Regions from separate parts of the Roseixanthobacter pseudopolyaromaticivorans genome, predicted to be linked through region 1. Evidence: riboswitches for the same ligand, from Rfam matches in the RefSeq annotation. Region 1 holds a riboswitch; each other region holds the start of a gene.

Region 1 (4,461 bases):
ACATTGTCCGGCCTGACCACCCTGCCCGACTGGAGCCAGCCCAATTATGAGGATTGGCGCCTCGCCAGCCGCCGCCTGCTCAATGCCGGCAGCGCCGGTCTGCCGACCTTCCATCTCGCGCTGGACCGGGACGGGACACCCGCCGGCTGGGCCGCCGGCGACATCGCCGAGATCGGCCCGCGCCTGGATATGGAAACCGTTCGACGCACGCTCGATGCCCTCAAGCTCGACGGCGACGCCCCGGTCCAGAATGGCGGACAGACTCTGCCCCTGCGCGAGCTTTTGGCGCGCAGCCTGCAACCAGCGCAGGATCGGTCCGGCGGCAGCGCGCAGGAGATCGCAGACGGCCTCAAACCCTTGCCGCATCGGGAATATTCCATTGCCACCATTCCCGAGGACGGACGGATCGAACTCCTGGTGCGCCAGACGCGGACGCCCGAAGGCGACTATGGCCTTGGCTCCGGCTGGCTGACTCACCATGCGCCGGAAGGCGCGCGGATCGCGTTGCGCATCAGGTCCAACCCGGCCTTCCACGGACCGGACGATGCCCGGCCGCTGATTCTCATCGGCAACGGCACCGGCCTTGCGGGCCTTCGGGCCCATCTCAAGCGCCGCGTGCGCGCCGGGCAGGACGCCAATTGGCTGATCTTCGGGGAGCGCAACCGGCAGCACGATTTCTATTTCCGCGACGAGATCACCGCATGGCAGAGCGCCGGCGCGCTGGCGCGGCTGGACCTCGCCTTCTCCCGCGACCAGGCGGAGCACCTCTATGTGCAGCATCGCCTTAAGGAAGCCGGTGCGGAGGTGGTGCGCTGGATCGAGACCGGAGCGGCGATCTATGTGTGCGGCAGCCTCCAGGGCATGGCCCCCGCGGTGGACCATGTGCTCAGCGAGCTGATCGGCACCGAGGCGCTGGAACAGCTTGCCGCGCAGCGCCGCTATTGCCGCGACGTCTATTGACGGGGCGGGTAGCGCCCGACCCTCAGTCGAGCACGGCCGCCTTCAGCAGGCAGACCATGAAGGCGGCGGCCGGCTCGGTGCCGAGGTTGCGGATGACGTGGCGGCGGTCGCAGCGATAGCGCAGCGTTTCGCCCGCCTTCGCGGTCTCTGTCACGCCGCCCACCTCGACCGTGAGGGTGCCCGCGGTCACCGTCAGGCATTCGATGGAGCCGATCTGGTGGCCGTCGGAGTCCAGCTCGCCGCCCGGCTCGGCGAGGAATTCGTAATATTGCAGCCACTCCACCGTCTTGATCCAGCCGATGATGGAAAGCCGGCACCGCCCGTCCTGCGAAACCAGGATCGGCGTCTCGGCGCGGGTCATCTTCTCGATGAAGGGCGCTTCGTCCGAAGAGGCGAGGACGCGCTCCACCGTCATGTCCAGCGCGTGAGACAGGCGCCAGACGGTGGCGAGGGTGGGATTTGTCTCGTTGCGCTCGATCTGGCTGATGATGGACTTCGCCACGCCGGACTGCTCGGAGAGTTCGGACAGCGAGAGATTATAGGCCTTGCGCAGCCGCTGAATGGTCTTGCCGAGCTGCCCGGTCATCGCCTGGGCGCCATCCTCCGGCCCCCGCTCGCTGCCCTTCTCCCGCTGTTGCGCCATGCCCTATCCCTTTTGCCGAACGATCGTTCGCCGCACCGGACGATACTGCGAAAAGCCGTTCATGCAAGCGGGTTCAGCGCAATTTGCTCAATTGGCCCAGAGGGCATGGAAGTGGTGCACGGGGCCATGGCCATGGCCCACATCCAGCGCATCGGCGGCGGCGATGGCCCCGGTGATATAAGCCTTTGCGGCCCGCACCGCGCCTTCCAGATCCGCGCCCTTGGCAAGGCCGGCGGCGATGGCGGAGGAGAGCGTGCACCCCGTGCCGTGGGTGTTGCGCGTGGCATGGCGCGGGGCGGACAGGCGCAGCACCCCGTCGGCGCTCACCAAAAGGTCGATGCTCTCCGGCCCCGAGCCATGGCCGCCCTTCATGAGCACCGCGCCGCAGCCGAGCGCTAGCAAGGCTTGGCCCTGGGCGAGCATCTGCGCCTCGTCCTGCGCCACCGGCTGGTCTAGCAGGGCGCCGGCCTCGGGCAGGTTGGGCGTGATGAGCATGGCGCGCGGCAGCAACACCTCCTTGAGGGTGGCGATTGCGGCATCCTCCAGCAGACGAGCGCCGGAGGCGGCGACCATCACCGGATCCAGCACGATGGCGCGGGCCTGGTGCCGCGCCAGCCCCTCCGCCACCGCCTGGATCGCCGCCGGGCGCGAAAGCATGCCGATCTTCACCGCCGCGACCTTCAGGTCGCTGAACACGGCGTCGATCTGCGCGCCGATGAAAGCGGGCGGCACGTCGTGGATGGCGCTGACGCCCGTGGTGTTCTGCGCGGTCAAAGCCGTGAGGACGCTGGCGCCATACACGCCGAGGGCGGAGAAGGTCTTCAGGTCCGCCTGGATGCCGGCGCCGCCGCTGGAATCCGAGCCGGCAATGGTTACGGCGATGGGGATGAGGCTCTGTGACACGCGGCAGCTCCGACGGGCATCGAGGATGGCGCGGGAAGCCGGAAGATGCGGCGGGACAGGCGGCCCGAACGGCCGCCCTGCGCAATCTCGGTTTCCTTCGCCGGCATGATCCGGATCAGGTTCGCGGGTTGGACAAGCCTCTCAGCCCCGCATGATGCGGGACACCCCGACGAGATGGCTTAGATGTAGAGAACCCCTGCCCGCCCATCAAGCCCGGCGGGTCAGCCTATGCGGCCTGCGCCCTTGCAAGGGCGCGCCCTTTTCGCCACCTTGGCGCCGCCCCGACGGGCCGCGCCAAGGAGAGTTTCCGTGATCGCCTTCTTCGTCCAGATCAAATGCCAGCTTGGGAAATCCTATGAGGTGGCCAACGCTTTGGCGGATGCGGAGATCGCCTCGGAAATCTATTCCACCGCCGGGGATTTCGACCTGCTGGTGAAATTCTATGTGCCCACGGACACCGACATCGGCCATTTCGTGAACGAGAAGGTGCAGAAGCTGGAGGGCATCCAGGACACGCGCACCATCATCACGTTCAAGGCCTTCTGACGCCCGCCCGCCGGCGTCTGGCCGGAAAATGTTTCACGTGAAACAATGGCTTAGCGCGGACGAACAGCGGTTTACTGGCGCTTCTCCGCGGCTCCACCGCGGACGAAACCGCGATTTCGGGCGAAATTCCGCAGATGAATTTCGGCGACGCGCCCATCGGCCGGCGAAGCCTGCCGGCCGCCGCATGTCGCGCGACTTCTAGACCAGCCCGGCCAGGCCCAGCGCGCCGCCCACGGCGATCAGCCAGATCGGATTGAGCCGCGTCGTCAGCGCGCCGATGGCGGCGAAAGCGGTGAGCCCATAGGCGAGCCAATGGGTATCGGCCAGGCGCATGAGGATGTACGCGCTCGCCAGCACGATGCCGATGGTGAGCGCCGCCAGGCCGCGCTGGATGGCGATGCGCAGGGGCGCGTCGCGGAAGCGGTGGGACAGGCGCGACATGCCATAGGCCGCCGCCCCCGCCGGCACGCACATGACGAAGGTGCAGGCGATGGCGCCGGGAATGCCCGCCACATACCAGCCGATCAGCGTCACCAGCAGCACGTTCGGCCCGGGCGTGACCTGGGCGATGGCGAACAGATCCGCGAACGTATCCCCGCTCATCCAGCCATTGGCCTCCACCGCCATGCGGTGCAGCTCGGGGATCACCGCGTTTGCCCCGCCGATGGCGAGGAACGAGATGACGAACATATGGGCGACGAGATCGCCCAGGGGATCGCGCCCGCTCATCGCGACCACCGCCATGCGGCGATGATGGAAAACGGCGCCAACACCAGGATCACCAGCAGCAGGGGAAAGCCCATCAGCCCGGCGCCGGTGAAGGCGAGCGCGGCGAACACCAAGGCGATGGGGTTGCGCCGCTCGACGAAGCCCATCTTCAGCCCCAGCGCCACGAACAGCCCGACCGCCGCCGCCGAGATGCCCCGCAGCATGCCCGAGACGGCGGGCAATTGGCCGTAATGCACATACAGCGTCGCGAGCGTCAGGCCGATGATGCAAGGCGCGATGATGAGGCCGCCGAAAGCCGCCGCCGCGCCCAGGACGCCGCCGAATCGCGCGCCCACGCAGAACGACATGTTCACGATGTTCGGGCCCGGCATGAGCTGGCAGATGGAGAGCAGTTCGTTGAACTCGCGCGGGCCGAGCCAGCGGCGCTGCTCCACCAGTTCGCGCCGCGCGAACGGCAGCGCGCCGCCGAATCCCGAAAGGGCGATGCGCAGGAAACCGAAGAACAGATCCGGCACGCGCGGCGGCGCGACATCGCCCGTATCCGAGAGAAGGTCCTCGGGGCCGGACTTGCGGGGCGTGGGGCTCATGGTCTTGCCTTCATGGGCCAGTCGTCTCCTGCCTCGATGCCGCGCATCTTTCGGCGCCGGGCTTCACTCTCAATGCTTACGGCACGGTGCGCG
Region 2 (4,461 bases), 1.4 Mb from region 1:
TGGGGGTTGGCTATGCCGAGCCCGGTGCCGATCATGGAGCCGAGCGGCATCACGGTCGCGGCGCCGAGGTCCGCCAGCTTCTGGCAGGTGACGGGATCATCGTTGCAATAGGGCAGCACGACGAAGCCGCGATGGACCAGATCCTCGGTCGCCTTCAGCAGCTCTTCCACATTGGGATAGAGCAACTCGCGATCGCCGATCACTTCCAGCTTCACCCAATTGGTCTCCAGCGCCTCGCGCGCCAGTTCGGCGGTCAGCACCGCGTCCTTCGCGGTCTGGCAGCCGGCCGTGTTGGGCAGGATGTGGACGCGGCCCGAGAGCAGGTCGGTCAGGCTCTCCTCATAGCTTGCAAGGCTGATGCGGCGGATCGAGGCGGTGGCCATCTCCGCGCCCGAGGCGGCGAGCGCATCGAGGAACACCTTCTGGTTCGGATAGCCCGCCGTGCCCAGGAACAGGCGCGAATTGAAGCTGCGCCCGGCGATCACCAGCGGGTCGGCGTTGAAGGTGGCGGCGGCATTGACGGAAGCATTCATGGTCATTCTCTTTGCCCGCGCCGAATGGCGGGCGCTAGCCTGTGTCTCGCGGCGGATCAGCCGCCCTGCTTGGCCTGGATGATTTCAACCGCATCGCCGGAGGCGAGCCTGTGCTCGGCCCAGCGCGCGCGCGGCAGAACGGCGCCGTTCAAGGCCACGGCGATGCCCTTGCGGGCCGCATCCACGCCCTTGTGGTCGAGAAGCGCGGCGATGGTCGCGACGGGGAGGCTCTCCCGCGCGCCGTTCACCTGGAGGTCGAGCACGGTTTCGGTTTCCATCATCCTCACTCCGCCGCCGCGCGCGGCGCGAAACGCTCCGCCCCGAAGGGGGCGATGAGCGGGTCCGTGTGGCCGTCCAGCACCAGCGCGCAGATGGTGGACGTGGTCACCGGCAGCAGCAGGATGCCGTTGCGGTGATGGCCGGTGGCATAGATCAGCCCCGCCACCTCGCTCGCGCCGAGAATCGGCGCATCGTCGCGACTGCCGGGGCGGAAGCCCACCCATTGCTCGATGATGGTCAGTTCCTCGATGGTCGGCACGCAGCGCCACGCATGGGTGAGCAGCGCCAGCTGGCCGCCGGCGGTGATGTCGGTGTCGAAGCCCTTCTCCTCCACCGTGGCGCCGATGATGAGCCGCCCGTCCTTGCGCGGCACCATATAGGTGCCCGGTCCCCACAGCACATGGGTCAGCAAAGGCGCTGCGGGGTCCATGCGCAGGGCCAGCATCTGCCCCTTGATGGGGCGCACCGGCAAGGGCGCCGCCGGGGCGATGGTGACCCCGCGCGACCAGGCGCCGGCCGCCAGGATCACGGTATCGGCGGGATGCAGAACGCCATCGACCACGACGCCGCTTGCCCGGCCATCGCGGGTTTCCACCCGCTCCACCTTGGCATGTTCATGCAGCACCGCACCGGCCTTCAGCGCCGCGACCTTCAGCGCCGCCGCGGTTTGCCGGTTGTCCGCCTGGTGATCCTGCGGGCACCAGAGGGCGCCGGCCAGTTTAGTGGCGAGATGCGGTTCCTTGCGGCGCGCCTCGGCGGCGGTCAGCCATTCCACCGGCAACCCGAGGCTCTTTTGAAAGGCGTGCTGGTGGCGCAGCTTGGCGGCGTCGTCTGCGGTGAGCGCGACGACGAGCGTGCCCTCCTCGCGCAGGCCCACATCCATGCCACTGGCCGCTTCCAGATCCGCCGCGAAGGCCGGCCACAAGGTCTGGCTCGCGCGGTTGAGGGTCAGCAAACCCTCTTCGCCGGGCTCGGCTTCCGCACAGGCGGCGAGCATGCCGGCGGCGGCATGGCTGGCGCCGGAGCCGGCAAGGCCGGCATCGAACAGCTCGACCTTGCAGCCCGCCTGGGCGAGACGCCAGCCGATGGCGAGCCCGATGACGCCTGCGCCAACGATGGCGACGCGCAGGCCGGCAGCGTCGCTGCGGGCCGGCTCAACTTGCGAAGAAACACTATTCTGGGACGATAAGCGGGTGCTCATCGGCTCCTCCCTACGCTGGAATGACCCAGACAGGTTCGATGGGTATGATCTCAGCCGCGCGTGACGCGCGGCACCCCAGGCCGTCTGATAGTATCACCGCTCTGCGCCCCAGCGGCAAGGAAAACTCAAAAATTCGCATCGAACCGTCACGAACCGATGCAAGGCGTTTCGTCCCATAGCTTTTTCGCGGTCCAGCCGCAATTGCCGGGCCTGGGCGCAAAGCATGGGGCGGCTGATCCCCACGCATGGAGGCGTGTGGATCGGCAGATAGGATGGCGCCAGAGACCTCGACTCGCGAAAATGTTCTTGTTATGTTCCTTTTGAGATAAGTGACCGGGAGCACCGCGATGAAGCTGTATTGGGCACCCCACACCCGCGCTTTCCGCGCTTTGTGGTTGTTCGAGGAGGCAGGGCTGCCCTATGAGCGCGAGCTGGTGCCGCTCGATGGTCCCTTTATCGCCTCCCCGGAATTTCGCGCCATCAACCCCATGATGAAGGTGCCGGCGCTGGAGGATGGCGACGCGCGGATCGCCGAGAGCGGCGCCATCTGCCTCTATATCGCCGACAAATCTCCGGAAGCGCACCTTGCCCCCGCGATCAGCGATCCGCGCCGGGGCCGCTATCTGCAATGGCTGTTTTGGGATGCCGCCTGCATGGAAGCGGCCTTCACCCAAAAGCTCGCAGGTGTGAATCTGCCGAGCCGGGCCGCCGGCTGGGGCAGCTTCGAGCGGGTGATGGATGTGCTGGAAGCGGCGCTCACGCCCGGGCCTTATCTGCTGGGGGAACAGTTCACCGCAGCCGACGTGATGGTGGGCAGCAATGTCTGGTACGGGCTGACGCTTCTGAAGGTGATCGAACCCCGGCCGGTGTTTACGGATTATGTGGCGCGCTGCGAGGCGCGGCCGGCATTCCAGCGGGCTAACGCCATCGAAGCGGAGGCCCTGGCCACCTGAGGGTGGCGCAAGCGTCGTTTGCCGGCGTGCGGGCGCAAGCGCCCGCTGCCAGCGCCGCGCGGACGCGCTATAAGGCGGCCATGCTTCCCTTGCTTCCGCTCATCCGGCGCGTGCGCCACGGCCTCACTCTCGGTGTGCGCACCATCGTCATGGACGAGGCGCGCGGCGTACTTCTGGTGCGCCATTCCTATACGCCCGGCTGGCATTTTCCCGGCGGCGGCGTGGATGTGGGCGAAACCACGGAAGAGGCGGCCCGGCGCGAACTGATGGAAGAAGCGGCGGTCACCGCCGAAGGTCCGTTGGTGCTTCATGGCCTGTTCTTCAATCCCCGCGTCGGCGGGCGCGATCATGTGGCCTGCTATCTCGTGCCGCGCTTTTCGTTCGAGGCCCTGCCCGGCCCCAATCTGGAGATTCGCGAGGTGCGCTTTTTCCCGCGCGACGCTTTGCCGGCGGATGTCACCGCCAGCACGCTGCGCCGCCTCGCCGAGATCGAAGGCGGGCACCCGCCGGACCCGCGCTGGTAGGCGCGCATCATTCCCCGAGCGCGCGGTCCATCGCCCTCGCCTACCGTTCGCTGCCTGTCTCATTCGGGAGCTTTCTCATGGAAGTGACCTCCACCCCCTCCCCCGCCGCCGAAATCGCCGCCCTGCTCGATCGCCTCGGCGTTGCGCCCGCAGCGCGCGCCGGCGGCACGCTGGCGACGCATTCGCCGATCACGGGCGAGCAGGTCGCCGCCCTGCATGAAACGCCCGACGCGACGGCAGCAATCGGCGCGGCCCACGCGGCCTTTCTCACCTGGCGCTCCGTGCCCGCGCCCCGCCGCGGCGAGCTGGTGCGCCTGCTGGGCGAGGAATTGCGCGCCGCCAAGGACGATCTCGGCCGGCTGGTGACCCTGGAGGCGGGCAAGGTTCTCTCCGAAGGGCTGGGCGAAGTGCAGGAGATGATCGACATCTGCGACTTCGCCACCGGCCTGTCGCGCCAATTGCACGGCCTCACCATCACCACCGAGCGCCCCGACCATCGCATGATGGAAACCTGGCATCCGGCGGGCGTCGTGGGCGTTATCTCGGCGTTCAATTTTCCCGTCGCCGTCTGGTCCTGGAACGCCGCGCTGGCGTTGGTGTGCGGCAACGCCGTGGTGTGGAAGCCCTCGGAAAAGACGCCGCTGACCGCGCTCGCGGTCCAGGCCATTTTCCAGCGCGCGGCGGAACGCTTCGGGGAGGCGCCGGCCAGCCTCTCCACTTTGCTGATCGGCGGGCGCGAGATGGGCGAAGCGCTGGTGGACGATCCGCGCGTGCCCGTGGTCTCGGCCACCGGCTCCACCGCCATGGGCCGCGCGGTCGCGCCGCGCCTTGCCGCGCGGTTCGCGCGCGCGATCCTGGAACTCGGCGGCAACAATGCCGCCATCGTCTGCCCTTCCGCCGACATCGACCTGACGGTGCGCGCAGTGGCGTTTGCCGCCATGGGCACCGCCGGCCAGCGCTGCACCAGCCTG
Region 3 (4,461 bases), 590 kb from region 1:
GCGGTGCCCTGGAAGAGGTCGAACGGCTCGCCGAACGCCGGCTGCCTGCCGACCGGCCGCTCCTCAAGGCCTGCGGCGTGCCCGCGATGATGCGGCATCTCGCCGGCGATATCTCCCGTTCCCAAGCGGTTACGGAGGGCCAGACCGACACCCGCCGCTATGCCAAGCGGCAGGAGACTTGGTTTCGCCACCAGATGGCGGAGTGGCCGCACACGACTCCCTATGAGGCTCTGGAAGACCTGATGGGTGAGATTGCCGCCTGAACGTTTCAGGCCGCCGCAAGCCCCCTGCGTGCCGGTGCCGCCCCGGCCAAGCGAATCCACGCGGCCGCAAGCGCCAAAAACAGGAAGCCTATGGGCCCATGGGGGCTGGCGTGCGACGTCTGGATCTCCCAACCGAACGCAATCAGCAGAATAAGGGAGGGCCATGGGGCCCGGCGCGTGAGGTGGAGGGCAAGGGCGACGCTCACCGCGGCGAGAAGGACCATCCAGGAGCCCGTGAGGCTGATGACGGACCCGACACCGCCGACCCACGGATCCACCCAATCTTCATTGAGCAGCGCGATCGCGCCCTGGGCTTGCTCTGGCGTCAGTTTTCCCGCCGCGCGCATGGCGTCGATGTTCAGCATGCTGCGGCCGAGCCCGATGCCGCCGATGGAATCAAGCGCCGTGTAGCAGATCAAAAATATGAAGGTGGCGACGCGCGACACCCAGGCCGCGAGACAGGCGAGGCCCTCCTCAATCCCCTCCACAGCCATCCATAATCCCACCGACACCAGCCCCAGCATGGGAAGCTGGATCATGTGCATGGTGAACCACCAGGTCGGCCCGAAATAACCAAGCGCCCAGTAGCGCGGATCAAACGGCTGGGACGTACAAAGATAGGCATACATGCCGGGACTCCTCGTGAAGCCCGACGGATGGAAAAGCTCGGCGCTGGCAAGAATAAGCGGCGCCACGACAAGGCACACCCACCATAGAATACCCTTGATTTTCGCATTCATGTCCCACCCCCATGCTCGCCGCTCAGCTTAGCTGATCGGGGGGAGAGCGGGAACGGACAGCGAAGGGGGTTAGCCGGCGAGTCTGGACTTGGGGGGTGACACTTTCGTGCCGGATTGTTTGCCGGCCCGGACGGTCTTTGCAGACGGAAACAGCGTCTGTCGCACCGCCGCCGCCAGAGCCAGCGACAAACCGGCGGCCAGCACCCAGCCGGCGGGGCTAACCCCAAGCTGCGGCTGAAAATTCGCTGCCGCAACCAGCCAGGGGTCCACGCCGGTGAGCACCCCGTACCATGCCACTTCGCCAAGCGCCGTCAGCGCGGCGCTAACAATCGTTACGGCGGCGAAAGCCATTGGCCCGACACGATTCGTGAAGTGGAAGACGATGCGATAGGCGAACAGCACGATCAGCAGGCCGCCCATCATGACGGCCTCGGTCACGTCCAGCTTCGACTGGATCAGAAAATGAGCAATGGCAAGGATTGCAACGGCATAGACGCTGGCATGCAGCGCATTCCAACGCTTCGCCCCCATGCGGCGAATGATGCGGTCAAAGGATGTTCCGCCAAGCGCCAGCAGCAAGGCAACCGCCACCGCCCCGATGGTGAGATAGAAGCGCAAGACGATCTCACGCCCTGCCGCCGTGAAGCTATAGCCTTGATCGGCCACGAACAATCCGAGATGCAAGGCGGCATAGAAGAGGGCCGCAAGACCGAGATTGCGGCGTGCCAGTACCAGCTTCGGCCATTGGAAGAGGCGTCGCACGGGGGTGACGGCGAGGCTCACCAGTAGGAAACGCACGGCCCACAGGCCGGTGAAATGGATCGCTGCCGCGACCGGCCGCCCGCCAAGGTCCCCCGCCAGCGCCCAGCCCGCCAGCCAGAGTACCGGCACCACCGCTCCAAGAAGAGAGAGGGTGAGTTCCGGGCTGAATTTGCCATTACGTTCGTGAAACAGGGCCATGGGGCGTATTCTCTCGCTATCGCTCAAGATACGCAAAGCGAGGCGCCAAAGTTACGGCAAGGCGTTACACAAGGCCGTGAAGCCGCACATCATACGGCAACGGGGGCCTTGATGGCAGGGTGCGGATTATATCCCTCGATCGCCACGTCTTCATAGCGGAACGCGAAGATATCACGCACCCGCGGGTTCAGCACCAGACGCGGGAGGGGGCGGAGGGGACGGGACAATTGCTCCTGCGCCTGCTCCACATGGTTGGAATAGAGGTGAACATCACCGAACGTATGAACGAAATCGCCAGCTTTCAAGCCCGCTACCTGCGCGACCATCGCCGTCAATAGAGCGTAGGATGCAATATTGAAAGGAACGCCAAGAAAAACGTCGGCAGAGCGCTGGTACATCTGGCAAGAAAGTTTGCCATCCGCGACATAAAACTGAAAGAGGCAATGGCACGGCGGCAGAGCCATCTTCGGCACGTCTGACGGATTCCATGCGGTTACGATCAAGCGCCGAGAATCCGGATTGCGCTTAATGTCGGAGACCACTTGGGCGATCTGGTCGATCACGCCCCCTTCCGGGGTCGGCCAGGAGCGCCACTGATGGCCGTAAACGGGGCCGAGATCGCCGTTTGCATCCGCCCATTCGTCCCAGATGGAAACGCCGTTTTCCTTGAGATATCTGATGTTTGTGTCGCCAGCCAAAAACCAGAGCAACTCATGCACGATGGATTTGAGGTGCAGTTTCTTGGTGGTAACCAGGGGAAAGCCCTCGGCTAGGTCGAAGCGCATCTGGTGACCGAACACGGAGAGCGTGCCGGTGCCGGTGCGGTCCTCCTTGCGGACGCCCTCGCTCAAAATGCGCAGAAGAAGGTCGTGGTACTGGCGCATCTCAGCACTTCTCCGTCCCAATTCCGCGCTTCTCCGTAAGATTTATGCACTTCACCAGGAAATGTCATGGGCGCCGGCCGTGAAGCCACCTGCCGACCCACACAAATTCGTGTTGCAACGCAATATGCGCGGCGACTGGCTGCTGCGTCGCAGCGTTGACATGGATCAAATCCCTCCCCACTGTGGACGCATTCCAAGGGGAGCCCCGCGAGGGGGCTGAGAGATCGCCTTCCGGATTGATCGTCATGATCACCGGCGCCGCGATGACCCTTCGAACCTGATCCGGGTCATGCCGGCGAAGGGATCGGAATAGGCCACCGGCGCGATTCGCCCCGCGAATTCCACCCGGAGCCACCCCGTCTCCTAAGCTCGAATCCCCGGATCTCATTTGAAGCGCGAGCTTAAAGGAGATCCGTATGCTCGATGAAGCCTCCACCTCATCCCTGAAGGTGACGACAGGCCCCCTGCTCCAGTCCCGCAAGGTATTCGTGCCAGCCACCCGTCCCGACGTACAGGTGGCGATGCGGGAGGTCAGCCTGTCCGATCCCGCCGAACGCCCGGTGCGCGTCTATGACACCTCCGGCCCCTACACCGATCCCGAGGCGCTGATCGACCTCACCAAGGGCCTGCCTGAGCTGCGCCGCAGCTGGGTGCTTGAGCGCGGCGATGTCGAGGAAGTGGAAGGCCGCGCGCAGAAGCCGGAAGACGACGGGCTGAAGCCCGGCCAGACCAGCCACCTGCCCGCCTTCGACCGCACCGGCCGCAAGCCCCTGAAGGCCAAGCCCGGCAAGCGGCCGACCCAGATGGCCTATGCGCGTGCCGGCATCATTACCGCCGAGATGGAATATGTGGCCGCGCGCGAAAATCTCGCCCGCGCCAATGGCGGCGCCCACCCGCACCACAAGGCCATGGGCCTCGGCTCGGCCATTCCCACCGATATCACGGCCGAGTTCGTGCGCGAGGAAGTGGCGCGCGGCCGGGCCATCATCCCCAACAACATCAACCATCTCGAAACCGAGCCGATGGCTATCGGCCGGAACTTCCTGGTGAAGATCAACGCCAATATCGGCAATTCGGCCGTCACCTCGGGGGTTGCCGAGGAGGTGGACAAGCTGGTGTGGGCGATCCGCTGGGGCGGCGACACGGTCATGGATCTGTCCACCGGCAAGAACATCCACACCATCCGCGAATGGATCATCCGCAATTCCCCGGTGCCCATCGGCACGGTGCCGATCTACCAAGCCCTGGAGAAGGTGAACGGGGTCGCCGAGGACCTCACCTGGGAGATCTTCCGCGACACGGTGATCGAGCAGGCCGAGCAGGGCGTGGATTATATGACCGTCCATGCCGGCGTGCGCCTCGCCTATGTGCCGCTGACCGCCAACCGCGTCACCGGCATCGTCTCGCGCGGCGGCTCGATCATGGCCAAATGGTGCCTCGCCCACCACAAGGAGAGCTTCCTCTACGAGCATTTCGAGGAATTGTGCGAGATCTTCGCCCAATATGACGTGGCCTTCTCGCTCGGCGACGGCCTGCGCCCAGGCTCCATCGCGGACGCCAACGACGCCGCCCAGTTCGCCGAGCTGGAGACCCTGGGCGAACTCACCGAAATCG

Evidence for each region. A riboswitch is a leader RNA that binds a small molecule or an ion and turns the genes downstream of it on or off. The one in region 1 is predicted to bind thiamine pyrophosphate.
Region 2: it holds a riboswitch for thiamine pyrophosphate, as region 1 does, so the genes downstream of both, thiO (glycine oxidase ThiO) here and thiD (bifunctional hydroxymethylpyrimidine kinase/phosphomethylpyrimidine kinase) in region 1, are expected to answer to the same signal.
Region 3: it holds a riboswitch for thiamine pyrophosphate, as region 1 does, so the genes downstream of both, thiC (phosphomethylpyrimidine synthase ThiC) here and thiD (bifunctional hydroxymethylpyrimidine kinase/phosphomethylpyrimidine kinase) in region 1, are expected to answer to the same signal.

The regions. Positions count from the first base shown of each region.
Region 1 is NZ_CM195539.1:1,730,383-1,734,843, reverse strand. It holds gene V5F68_RS08400 (PepSY domain-containing protein) at 1-960, shown strand, start outside; gene V5F68_RS08395 (helix-turn-helix domain-containing protein) at 983-1,603, opposite strand; gene thiD (bifunctional hydroxymethylpyrimidine kinase/phosphomethylpyrimidine kinase) at 1,691-2,506, opposite strand; TPP riboswitch at 2,581-2,685, opposite strand; gene V5F68_RS08385 (Lrp/AsnC ligand binding domain-containing protein) at 2,816-3,052, shown strand; gene V5F68_RS08380 (chromate transporter) at 3,251-3,781, opposite strand; gene V5F68_RS08375 (chromate transporter) at 3,778-4,368, opposite strand; gene V5F68_RS08370 (DMT family transporter) at 4,445-4,461, opposite strand, start outside.
Region 2 is NZ_CM195539.1:3,161,432-3,165,892, forward strand. It holds gene V5F68_RS15120 (thiazole synthase) at 1-533, opposite strand, end outside; gene thiS (sulfur carrier protein ThiS) at 590-814, opposite strand; gene thiO (glycine oxidase ThiO) at 817-2,013, opposite strand; TPP riboswitch at 2,002-2,101, opposite strand; gene V5F68_RS15135 (glutathione S-transferase family protein) at 2,361-2,966, shown strand; gene V5F68_RS15140 (NUDIX domain-containing protein) at 3,047-3,490, shown strand; gene amaB (L-piperidine-6-carboxylate dehydrogenase) at 3,568-4,461, shown strand, end outside.
Region 3 is NZ_CM195539.1:2,315,413-2,319,873, forward strand. It holds gene miaA (tRNA (adenosine(37)-N6)-dimethylallyltransferase MiaA) at 1-263, shown strand, start outside; gene V5F68_RS11225 (hypothetical protein) at 269-1,003, opposite strand; gene V5F68_RS11230 (protein-methionine-sulfoxide reductase heme-binding subunit MsrQ) at 1,073-1,963, opposite strand; gene V5F68_RS11235 (thymidylate synthase) at 2,053-2,847, opposite strand; TPP riboswitch at 3,034-3,168, shown strand; gene thiC (phosphomethylpyrimidine synthase ThiC) at 3,264-4,461, shown strand, end outside.